3 regions of the Gordonia sp. LMA167 genome follow, and region 2 is predicted to be linked to each of the others. Evidence: predicted binding sites of a transcription regulator. Region 2 holds the regulator's gene; each other region holds the start of a gene.
What was found. Region 2 encodes LexA, which represses DNA repair genes until DNA is damaged. Its sites were predicted from a motif close to CGAACANNTGTTCG; they were not measured.
Positions count from the first base shown of each region.

Region 1 (3,280 bases), 760 kb from region 2:
GTGCTCGTCCTCGGCTCCGCGGTCGCGAATCGCGGCGGCCAGACGCCGGTGTCGGCCGGCGCGGTCGGACCTCAGTTGCGACTCGTAGGCCACCGCACGGATCAGCGGGTGGCAGAACGCATACTCCACGACTGGGAGCGACCGCACCTGATCGATGAGCTCGGCGTCGAGCAGCTCGTCGACCGCCGGCTCGGCCTCCACCTCGGCGAGCAGGTCCGCACCGAATCGGGCCCCCACCACCGCCGCCATGTGCAGGGTGCGCTTGGCTCGGGCGGGCAGCGCGTCAATACGTGCCTCGATGGCCGCCTGCACCGTGACCGGCACACTGACATCAGCGATGTCGAGTTGGCATACGTGGTCTCCGCGTTCGCCGGCAAGCACCCCGCGCTGCTCCAACTCCCGCACCATCTCCTCGGCGAAGAAGGGATTGCCCGCGGCCCTCTCGACGACGATCTCGGCCAGTTCGGCGACCGATGGATCGGAGCCGAGGAGCTCGTCGACCAGCGACGCCGTGTCCGATGCGTCCAGCGGGGACAGGGTCATCTGCTGCAGACCCGATAGATTCAGCAGGCCTCCCCGGTACTCGGGGCGCGAGGTGATGACAACAACCGACGGTGTATCAGGGAGAACTGCCAGAAAGTCGACCAGTAGCGACTCGCTCACCGAATCGATCCAGTGCACGTCCTCGATGATGAGCAGCACCGGCCCGGCGCGTTGCCGCGACGCGGCATTGATCAGCGCGGTCAACCGGCGTCGCCGGGCATCCGGATCGATGTGCGGCAGAGCCACATCGGGGTCGGCGATGCCGAGAAGGTCCTCGAGCAACAACAGATCCTCCGCGTCGGCATCGGAGAGTCGGTTCCGGACCCGCCTGCGCGCGGTCTCCCCATCGAGATCCGCCACACCGAGTCCCGTCCGCAACAGGCCTGCCACGGCGTGGAACGGAACGTCTCGGGCATGCGATTCGCAGAAGGACCACAGCACCTCGACGTCGCGGGCGACCGCGAGGTCGGCAACCTCCCGTGCAATACGGCTCTTGCCGATACCGGGCGGTGCCACCACGTTCACGATCGAACCGCGCCCGGCGATCGCGCCGTCGACGAGAGTGTCGAACAGTGCCATCTCCCGATGCCGGCCGACCAGTCGGGCCCCGGTACGCCCAACCACCCGGTGGCGTCGGCGAACCGCCAGCAACCGTCGTGCACGCACCGGTTCATCCGCGCCCTTGATGTGTACCCACTCCGGCTCCGCCAGCACGGCGAGGCCGTCGACCAACCGAGCGGTCGACTCCGACAACATCACGCCGCCCGGCGGGGCCACCGACTCCATGCGTTGCGCGAACCCGACCTGCTCCCCTATCGCTGTGTAGCCGAACGATCCCGAGCCGAGTTCTCCTGCGATCACCTGACCTGAGTTCAGCCCAACCCGCACGCGCAAGTCCACTGCATCGATGCGAGATACTTCCGCCGCGAGGCCGTCGGCTTGCCGTTGGATCTCCAAGGCCGCCAGGCACGCCCGCGCAGCATGGTCCTCCACTGCGACCGGCGCACCGAACACCGCCATCACTCCGTCACCGGTGTAGTCGACGGTCCCTCCATAGCGTTCGACAACGATCGCCGCCCGCTCGACCAACCCGGTCATGATCTCCCGGAAGCGCTCCGGTTCGACTGCGGCAGCGATACCCATCGATCGGACCACATCGGCGAAGAGCACCGTCACCTGCTTGTACTCCGCACGATCGGCGACCGTTGCCACCGGAGCCCCGCACCGGTCGCAGAACCTGGCGCCGTCGCGCAGACCCGTGCCGCAGGACCCGCACGTGACACCTGCGGCCATAGGGCACCACCGATCCAGAGTTCGCAGCCCCCGACAGTGGTAAGGATAGGGCTTTCACCAGTGCGGAATGGTGTGATCCCCGCCGACTTGGTGCCGTCGATATGGTTACGAACTCTGTCGATCAGGAGCTTGTCGGAGTAACAAATCTGCTGTACTCTCGAACATGCATTCGAATGATGGTCCGCTGGGGGGTGGGTATGGCCGAGCCGAACACGCACGACACGCTGAACACACAGGATGTGCGGGAGTCGTTGTCGGAGGTGCCGGGTCTGCTCACCGAGTTGCATGCGGTGTTGGATCGGTTGGCGGCGGCGGATCTGACGCGCTGTAGTGATGCGGAGGTGCTGGCGGTGGCGCGGGCCTCGGAGCGGGCGGTCAATCGGCAGTTGTTCGAGGGTAATCGCCAGATTCTGGAGTTGTCGGATCGGGGTGTGCCGCGGGCGATGGGGTTTCGGAGTTTGACGAACTTCCTCAATGTCGAGGTGCGGGTCTCCGAACCGGGTCGGCGGAAGGATCAGATCGCGGCGACCGGGCGGATGCGGCAGTTGGGTGGGCAGTGCGCCGAGCCACGCTATCCGGAGTTGGCGGCGGCGTTCGCGCGCGGTGAGGTCGGCCCGGCGCATCTGAGTACGGTGATCGACATTCTGGAGACGATCCCGCAGCAGGCGCCCCACGACAAGAAGGTGGCCGCCGAAGCGTCGTTGGCCGAGTTGGCGGTCAAACACACTCCGGATGAGATCGTGATCCTCGGTCAGCGGGTGTTGGCGCATCTGGATCCGGATGGCGAGTTGACCGACGACAGTGATCGTAAACGTAAGCGGAATCTGTGGCTGAATCGGCAGAACGCGCAGCAGATGTCGAAACTGACCGGCCATCTGGATCCGGAAACCCGGGCGTTGCTGGAGATGATGCTGGCCGCGTGGGCCAAACCCGGCCTCAACAACCCCGAGGATCCCGACGCCCCTTCGGGTGCCGAGGAGGACGCCGACCCCGAGGCGCTGAAGGCGGCCGCCGCCCGCGACACCCGCACCCAGGCGCAGCGCAATCATGATGCGTTGGCGGCGTTGTTGCGGGCGGTGTTTGCAGATGGGTTGCTGGGCAAATCCCATCGGGGGTTGCCGGTGCAGCTGATCGTCAAGGCCGAGCTGAATGATCTGATCCGGGAGACCGGGTTCGGCACCACCGCGACCGGGTCGGTGTTGCCGATCACCGATGTGATCCGGTTGGCTGCCGAGGCCCAACAGTATTTGGCGGTGTTCGCCGATGCGAGCCCGCAGCCCTTGTATTTCGGGCAGGCCAAACGGTGCGCCACCCGGGCTCAACGGTTGGCGTCGTTCGCCCGCCCGGATGGGGAGGTGTGCTCGGCACCCGGCTGTGATCAGCCGGCCTCCCACGTCGAACTGCATCACGCCCGCCGCGACTTCGCTGATGGCGGGTTGACCGA
Region 1 covers NZ_CM176708.1:4,494,836-4,498,115, forward strand. The annotation lists gene ACVT6V_RS20455 (AAA family ATPase) at 1-1,836, opposite strand, end outside; gene ACVT6V_RS20460 (HNH endonuclease signature motif containing protein) at 2,034-3,280, shown strand, end outside.
Region 1: a site for LexA is predicted at 1,995-2,008, ahead of ACVT6V_RS20460 (HNH endonuclease signature motif containing protein). Genes of this name have one in related genera too.

Region 2 (3,280 bases):
CGCACGTCTCGGGACACTCCGGCGCACCGGATGCCCGCTACGCCGTGCCGGTTTCCGGCTGGAACCTGTGACATGAGAGTACCGCCTGCGCTCAGCCGTATGCGGGTGCGACCAGTGCCTGCCCGACCCGGAGACCCGACCCGGACAGGTCGTTGCGCTCGACGATCTGGTCGATGACCGCCTGCCTGGGCACATCGGGCGCGATCCGATCGGCGATCGTGCTCAGCGAGTCGCCCTGTCGGACATGGACGATCTCGGTGCCGACTGGCGACGGCTGCACGGACGCCGCATAGTTGGAGCCCACGATTGTGACCACCCACACCAGAACCGCGAGCCCACAGCCCACGAGTACCGCCAGTGCCGTGGCCCTCCGGCGTGCGTGCAGGCGTGATTCGGCCGTCGACACAGCGCACCGGGTCCCCGCAGCCCGAGGTAACTGTCCGACGGCCGGGCGAGCCGGCCGTCGGTCGGCCGGGCGGACGGGTTCGTGATGCGCCTGGCGCCGCGGCCGTGTGCCCGCGCCGAGACGGACCCGATCCTGCTCGCCGGTACGCGTGCGCCCGCTTCTCGTCGGCGCGGTGCTTGCCGAGTCGGTGCGCTCGCGCTCGATGCGCATACGCTCGGCGCGCACGGGCTCCGTTCGTTCAGACCTGGACACCGCCCCGTCCGGGGTGCGTGTGCTGCGCGTGAGGGTCCCTGTGCTCATCGTGTCCTCCTCGGCTCCCGATCGACCGGACTGTCGATCACGTGTTCGACGGAACGTATGTTCGATTAGTATCACGGGAGACCGACAATGTCTCGACACGCGTCGAACAAATGTTTGAACATGTCGGGATGTTCGGATACTGTCGGCGCTGTAGCAAGGCAACATCCAGCAGGTTTCCGAGAGGAACCGGGCAGGCGCCCCCACATGACGGACGCCGAGAGGGAGGACACCGATGAGTGACAAAGCCGGCGGACGGCGTGACGCCACCCGTGGGACCGACGAGACCGGGGGCGCGACGACGGTTGATCCCGAGGTCGCCGAGGCGAACCTCACCGCCCGCCAGCGGGGTGTGCTGGAGTACATCCGCACGTCGGTGCGTGAACGTGGATATCCGCCCAGCATCCGCGAGATCGGCGAGGCGGTCGGACTGACCTCCACCTCGTCCGTCGCACATCAGCTACGGACTTTGGAGCGCAAGGGCCTGCTCAAACGCGATCACAATCGGCCTCGCGCCGTCAACATCCAGGACGGCGAGCAGCACACGCCGCCGGGCGGCACGGCCGCACCGGCCGGTGGCTCAGAACTGCCGACTCCCACCTTCGTACCCGTACTCGGACGCATCGCCGCGGGCGGACCGATCCTCGCCGAGGAGGCCGTCGAGGACGTCTTCCCGCTCCCCCGTGAGCTCGTCGGCGACGGGTCGCTCTTCCTGCTGCGCGTGGTCGGCGAATCGATGATCGATGCAGCGATCTGCGACGGCGATTGGGTCGTGGTGCGACAGCAGAACGTGGCCGAGAACGGTGACATCGTCGCGGCGATGATCGACGGCGAGGCAACCGTCAAGACGTTCAAGCGCAAGGACGGTCACGTCTGGCTGATGCCACACAACGCGATGTTCGAACCGATCCCCGGCGACAACGCCGCCATCCTGGGCAAGGTCGTCACGGTGATGCGCCGGGTGTGAACGGTGGGCTCGGCCCGTGGCCCGGTACCGGGCCGCCACGAGCCGGCCGGTAGGGCCTCCATGGAAGCCCTACCTGATGACGCTATGCGTCCAACGCCGCCGTCGCCGCCGCACGCGCAGCGGCCGGGTCGGACGTGCGTAATGCCGCCTGGGCCGCAACCTGGCACTGGTCCATGCTGACCGCTCCGAGTCGGGCTCCCACTGCGGCCGCCGCGGCTGGAGCCGACGACAGCGACGTGACACCCATCCCGACCAGCACGCACGCCAGCACCGGGTCTGCTGCGGCCTCGCCACACACGCCCACCGACTTGCCCACTTCGGAACCCGCGCGCGCCACGGTTGCGATCAACGACAGCACCGCAGGCTGCCAGGGGTCGGTCAGGCCGGCGAGTTCGGCCGACATCCGATCCGCCGCCATCGTGTACTGGGTGAGGTCATTTGTCCCGATCGACACGAAATCGACTTCGGCCAGTATGGATTCGGCAAGAATCGCGGCCGCGGGCACCTCCACCATCACACCGGCGATCAGTCCGCGCGCACGCACCTCGGCGGCGAACTCCGCGGCCTCGGCCGCCGACGCGATCATCGGCGCCATCACCCAGGCGGTCGATTCGCGGCCATTCGCCGCAGCGGCGATCGCATCGAGCTGAGCGGTGCGGATCTCGGGATGTTCCTGGGCAATCCGATTGCCCCGCACGCCCAGCGCGGGGTTGGCCTCGTCCAGTTGGGTGACGAACTTGAGCGGTTTGTCGGAGCCGGCGTCGAGCGTGCGGATGACCACCTTCTGTCCGTCGAAAGCATCCAGCACCTCGCGGTAGAGGCTTGTCTGTTCCTCTACCGTCGGCGCGTCCGCGCGATCAAGGAAGGCGAGTTCGGTGCGGAACAACCCGACACCTTCCACCGGATAGGCGGTGGCGGTCCGCGCCGACGCTCCGTCCGCGACGTTGGCCAACACCGAGATCCGGCGTCCGTCGGCGGTTTGCCCCGGCCCGGACCAGTCGGCGACCAGCTCCGCCGCCCGACGACTCTCCTCGACGCGCTCCGTGGCGTCGGCGGCGTCCGGTTCGACCTCGATCGTGCCCGCGGTTCCGTCGACGAGCACGATGGTGCCCGCCTCGACCGTCGCGAGGTCCGACACCGCCACCACGCACGGAATTCCCAGCTGTCGCGCGATGATCGCCGTGTGGCTCGTCGGTCCCCCCAATCGGGTGACCAGCGCGGTGATCATGGCCGGGTCCAGGCCGGCCGTGTCGGCGGGCGCGAGATCATCGGCCATCAGAATCGAGGGCACCGACGGCTCCGGCACACCGGGCTCTGGTACACCGAGCAGCTCGGCGACGACCCGATCGCGTACATCGTTGAGATCGGTGACACGTTCGGCCATCAGGCCGCCCAGCTTCGTGAACATGGCGGCAAATTGTTCGGTCGCCGCAACCGCGGCCGCCGGAGCGGCCGAGCCCTTGGCGATCAAGGCCGACGCCGCTCCGACCCAGCCGCGGTCCTCGGCCAGGCCCGCCGTCGCCGACAGCACCTCGGCGGCAGCGCCGGATGCGTGTGACGACCGTTCGCGAAGTCGACCCGCGACTGCCGCAGCGGCATCGGTGAAGCGT
Region 2 covers NZ_CM176708.1:3,734,769-3,738,048, reverse strand. The annotation lists gene ACVT6V_RS17030 (LysM peptidoglycan-binding domain-containing protein) at 92-706, opposite strand; gene lexA (transcriptional repressor LexA) at 939-1,670, shown strand; gene ptsP (phosphoenolpyruvate--protein phosphotransferase) at 1,753-3,280, opposite strand, start outside.

Region 3 (3,280 bases), 2.5 Mb from region 2:
ACGGTACCTTGTGAGTAGCGGACCGGGAGGTCCTTGACGCCGTTCAGCCATCCCGACCGCACTCGTCGCAACTCGCCGATCCGGGTGATGTCGGGCAGGGCGTCGGCAATGGCTGTGAAGATGAGATCCAGCTCGAGCCGGGCCAGGTTGGCACCGATGCAGAAGTGTGCTCCGTTGCCGCCGAACGCGAGGTGCGGATTGGGATCGCGGGTGATGTCGAAATCGAACGGGTCGGTGAAGACATCCTCGTCGTAGTTTGCCGAGCTGTAGAACAGGCCGACGCGTTGACCACGCGCGATGTCGACGCCACCGACCTGGGTGTCGGTCAGCGCGGTCCGCTGGAACGCGTGCACCGGCGTTGACCAGCGCAGGATCTCGTCCACAGCGGTCGACGGCCGCTCGCGCCGGTACAGCTCCCATTGTTCCGGGTGGTCGAGGAAGGCGTTCATCCCATGGCTGGTCGCATTCCTGGTGGTCTCGTTGCCGGCGGTGATCAGCAGGATGACGAAGAAGCCGAACTCGGCCTCGTCGAGAGCGTCACCGTCGAGATCAGCCTGTACGAGCGTGGTGACGATGTCGTCGGTGGGATTCCGGCGACGCTCCTCGGCCATTGCATAGGCGTAGCCGAGCAGTTCGGCGTTGGCGGTGGTCGGATCGATCGAATGGTCGGGATCGTCGCTGTTGATGATGGCGTCGACGAGCTCGTGGATGCGCGCGCGATCGGCGTCGGGGACGCCGATGAGATCGAGGATGGCCTGCAGCGGCAGGTGGATCGCGATGTCGTCGACGAAGTTTCCGGCGCCCTTCTCTGCCGCCCGCTGGACGATCTGTCGCGCGGACTCGGTCAACCGCTCCTCGAGTGCCGCGACGGCCCGAGGCGTGAAGAGTCGCGACACGATCTTCCGCAGACGGGTGTGCTCCGGCGGATCGTGGTTGACCAGCAATGCCTTGGTGAACTCCAGCTGGTCAGGGGTGATGTAGTCCGGCAGCCGGATGATCGCACCGTTCGCGTTGGTCGACCACAACTGGTTGTTCTTGGAGATCTCCCGGATATGGGCGTGTCGGGAGATCACCCAGAAACCACCATCGTTGAATCCGGAGGTGCCGGACGGCTGCGCGTTCCACCACACCGGGGCGGTCTTGCGGAGTTCAGCGAATTGGGTGATCGGTATCCCGGTGGCCAGCAGGTCGGGGTCGGTGAAATCGAAATTCTGGCCGAACGGGCACACGCCCTGAGTTGCTGTCGTCATCGCTACCTCTCCGCCGTGGTCAGCTGTCGGCTGCGGCAGGCATCGACGGACATCACTGTGGCAACCATCACTACACCATACACTTATGAAATATGCGTATGGTCTGTGGTCGGTCGCGATGGGCCCGGAGGTGCCCGTCGGAGCTCGGTTGCGGGCGTCGCGATTCTCGTCTACTCTCGAACATGCATTCGAATGATGGTCCGCTGGGGGGTGGGTATGGCCGAGCTGAACACGCACGACACGCTGAACACACACGACGCGCAGGAGTCGTTGTCGGAGGTGCCGGGTCTGCTCACTGAGTTGCATGCGGTGTTGGATCGGTTGGCGGCGGCGGATCTGACGCGCTGTAGTGATGCGGAGGTGCTGGCGGTGGCGCGGGCCTCGGAGCGGGCGGTCAATCGGCAGTTGTTCGAGGGCAATCGCCAGATTCTGGAGTTGTCGGATCGGGGTGTGCCGCGGGCGATGGGGTTTCGGAGTTTGACGAACTTCCTCAACGTCGAGGTGCGGGTCTCCGAACCGGGCCGCCGTAAAGACCAGATCGCGGCGACCGGGCGGATGCGGCAGTTGGGTGGGCAGTGCGCCGAACCACGCTATCCGGAGTTGGCGGCCGCGTTCGCGGCCGGGCAGGTCGGCCCGGCGCATCTGAGCACGGTGATCGACATTCTGGAGACGATCCCGCAGCAGGCGCCCCACGACAAGAAGGTGGCCGCCGAGGCGTCGTTGGCCGAGCTGGCCGCCAAACACACCCCGGATGAGATCGTGATCCTCGGTCAGCGGGTGTTGGCGCATCTGGATCCGGACGGCGAGTTGACCGACGACAGTGATCGGAAACGTAAGCGGAATCTGTGGCTGAATCGGCAGAACGCGCAGCAGATGTCGAAACTGACCGGCCATCTGGATCCGGAAACCCGGGCGTTGCTGGAGATGATGCTGGCCGCGTGGGCCAAACCCGGCCTCAACAACCCCGAGGACCCCGACGCCCCTTCGGGTGCCGAGGAAGACGCCGACCCCGAGGCGCTGAAAGCGGCCGCCGCCCGCGACACCCGCACCCAGGCCCAGCGCAATCATGATGCGTTGGCGGCCTTGTTGCGGGCAGTGTTTGCAGATGGGTTGCTGGGCAAATCCCATCGGGGGTTGCCGGTGCAGCTGATCGTCAAGGCCGACCTCACCGATCTGATCCGGGAGACCGGATTCGGCACCACCGCCACCGGGTCGCTGTTGCCGATCACCGATGTGATCCGGTTGGCCGCCGAGGCCCAACAGTATTTGGCGGTGTTCGCCGACGCGAGCCCGCAACCCCTGTATTTCGGGCAGGCCAAACGGTGTGCCACCCGGGCTCAACGGTTGGCGTCGTTCGCCCGCCCGGACGGGGAGGTGTGCTCGGCACCCGGCTGTGATCAGCCGGCCTCCCACGTCGAACTGCATCACGCCCGCCGCGACTTCGCTGATGGCGGATTGACCGACATCATCGATCTGACCCCGGCGTGCCCGAAACACAACCGGATGGTCGGACCCGGGATCGGCCAGTTCACCACCGGCATCTACGAGGACGGCCCCCACACCGGCCGCACCTGGTGGCGGCGCAACACCGCCGACGGTGCACCGCCGAACCCGCAGGAGTTCAACCGGCGCCCCGACATCGCGGTGCTCTACGCGCAGCACCTCGAGCAGGTTCGCGCACAACTCCACCCACCACCGCAACCAGACGCGCCGCCCCCCGACGACGGCCCGCACCTGCACCTCACCGAGACGATCCCCACACCGATCTCGGTCATCGAAGCACGCCTCGCACTCGCGCTGCTCACAACCCACCGCTGAGATAACGCCAGAAACGCTTCTCTGCCGCACCAGACGCCGTTTCGATCGGGTCGACCGCCGGTAGGGTGATCAGTCATGCGCACGCACGGCTGGGGCGGTCGGGTGCCTCTCAACGACGACGAGGCGAAGAGTCGGATACTCGCTGCGACCCGCTCGACGATCGACCGTCGTGGTGCTGCGACCAGCATCGCCGACGTGGCCAGGGAGCTCGG
Region 3 covers NZ_CM176708.1:6,253,873-6,257,152, reverse strand. The annotation lists gene ACVT6V_RS28065 (cytochrome P450) at 1-1,250, opposite strand, end outside; gene ACVT6V_RS28060 (HNH endonuclease signature motif containing protein) at 1,467-3,068, shown strand; gene ACVT6V_RS28055 (TetR/AcrR family transcriptional regulator) at 3,144-3,280, shown strand, end outside.
Region 3: a site for LexA is predicted at 1,428-1,441, ahead of ACVT6V_RS28060 (HNH endonuclease signature motif containing protein). Genes of this name have one in related genera too.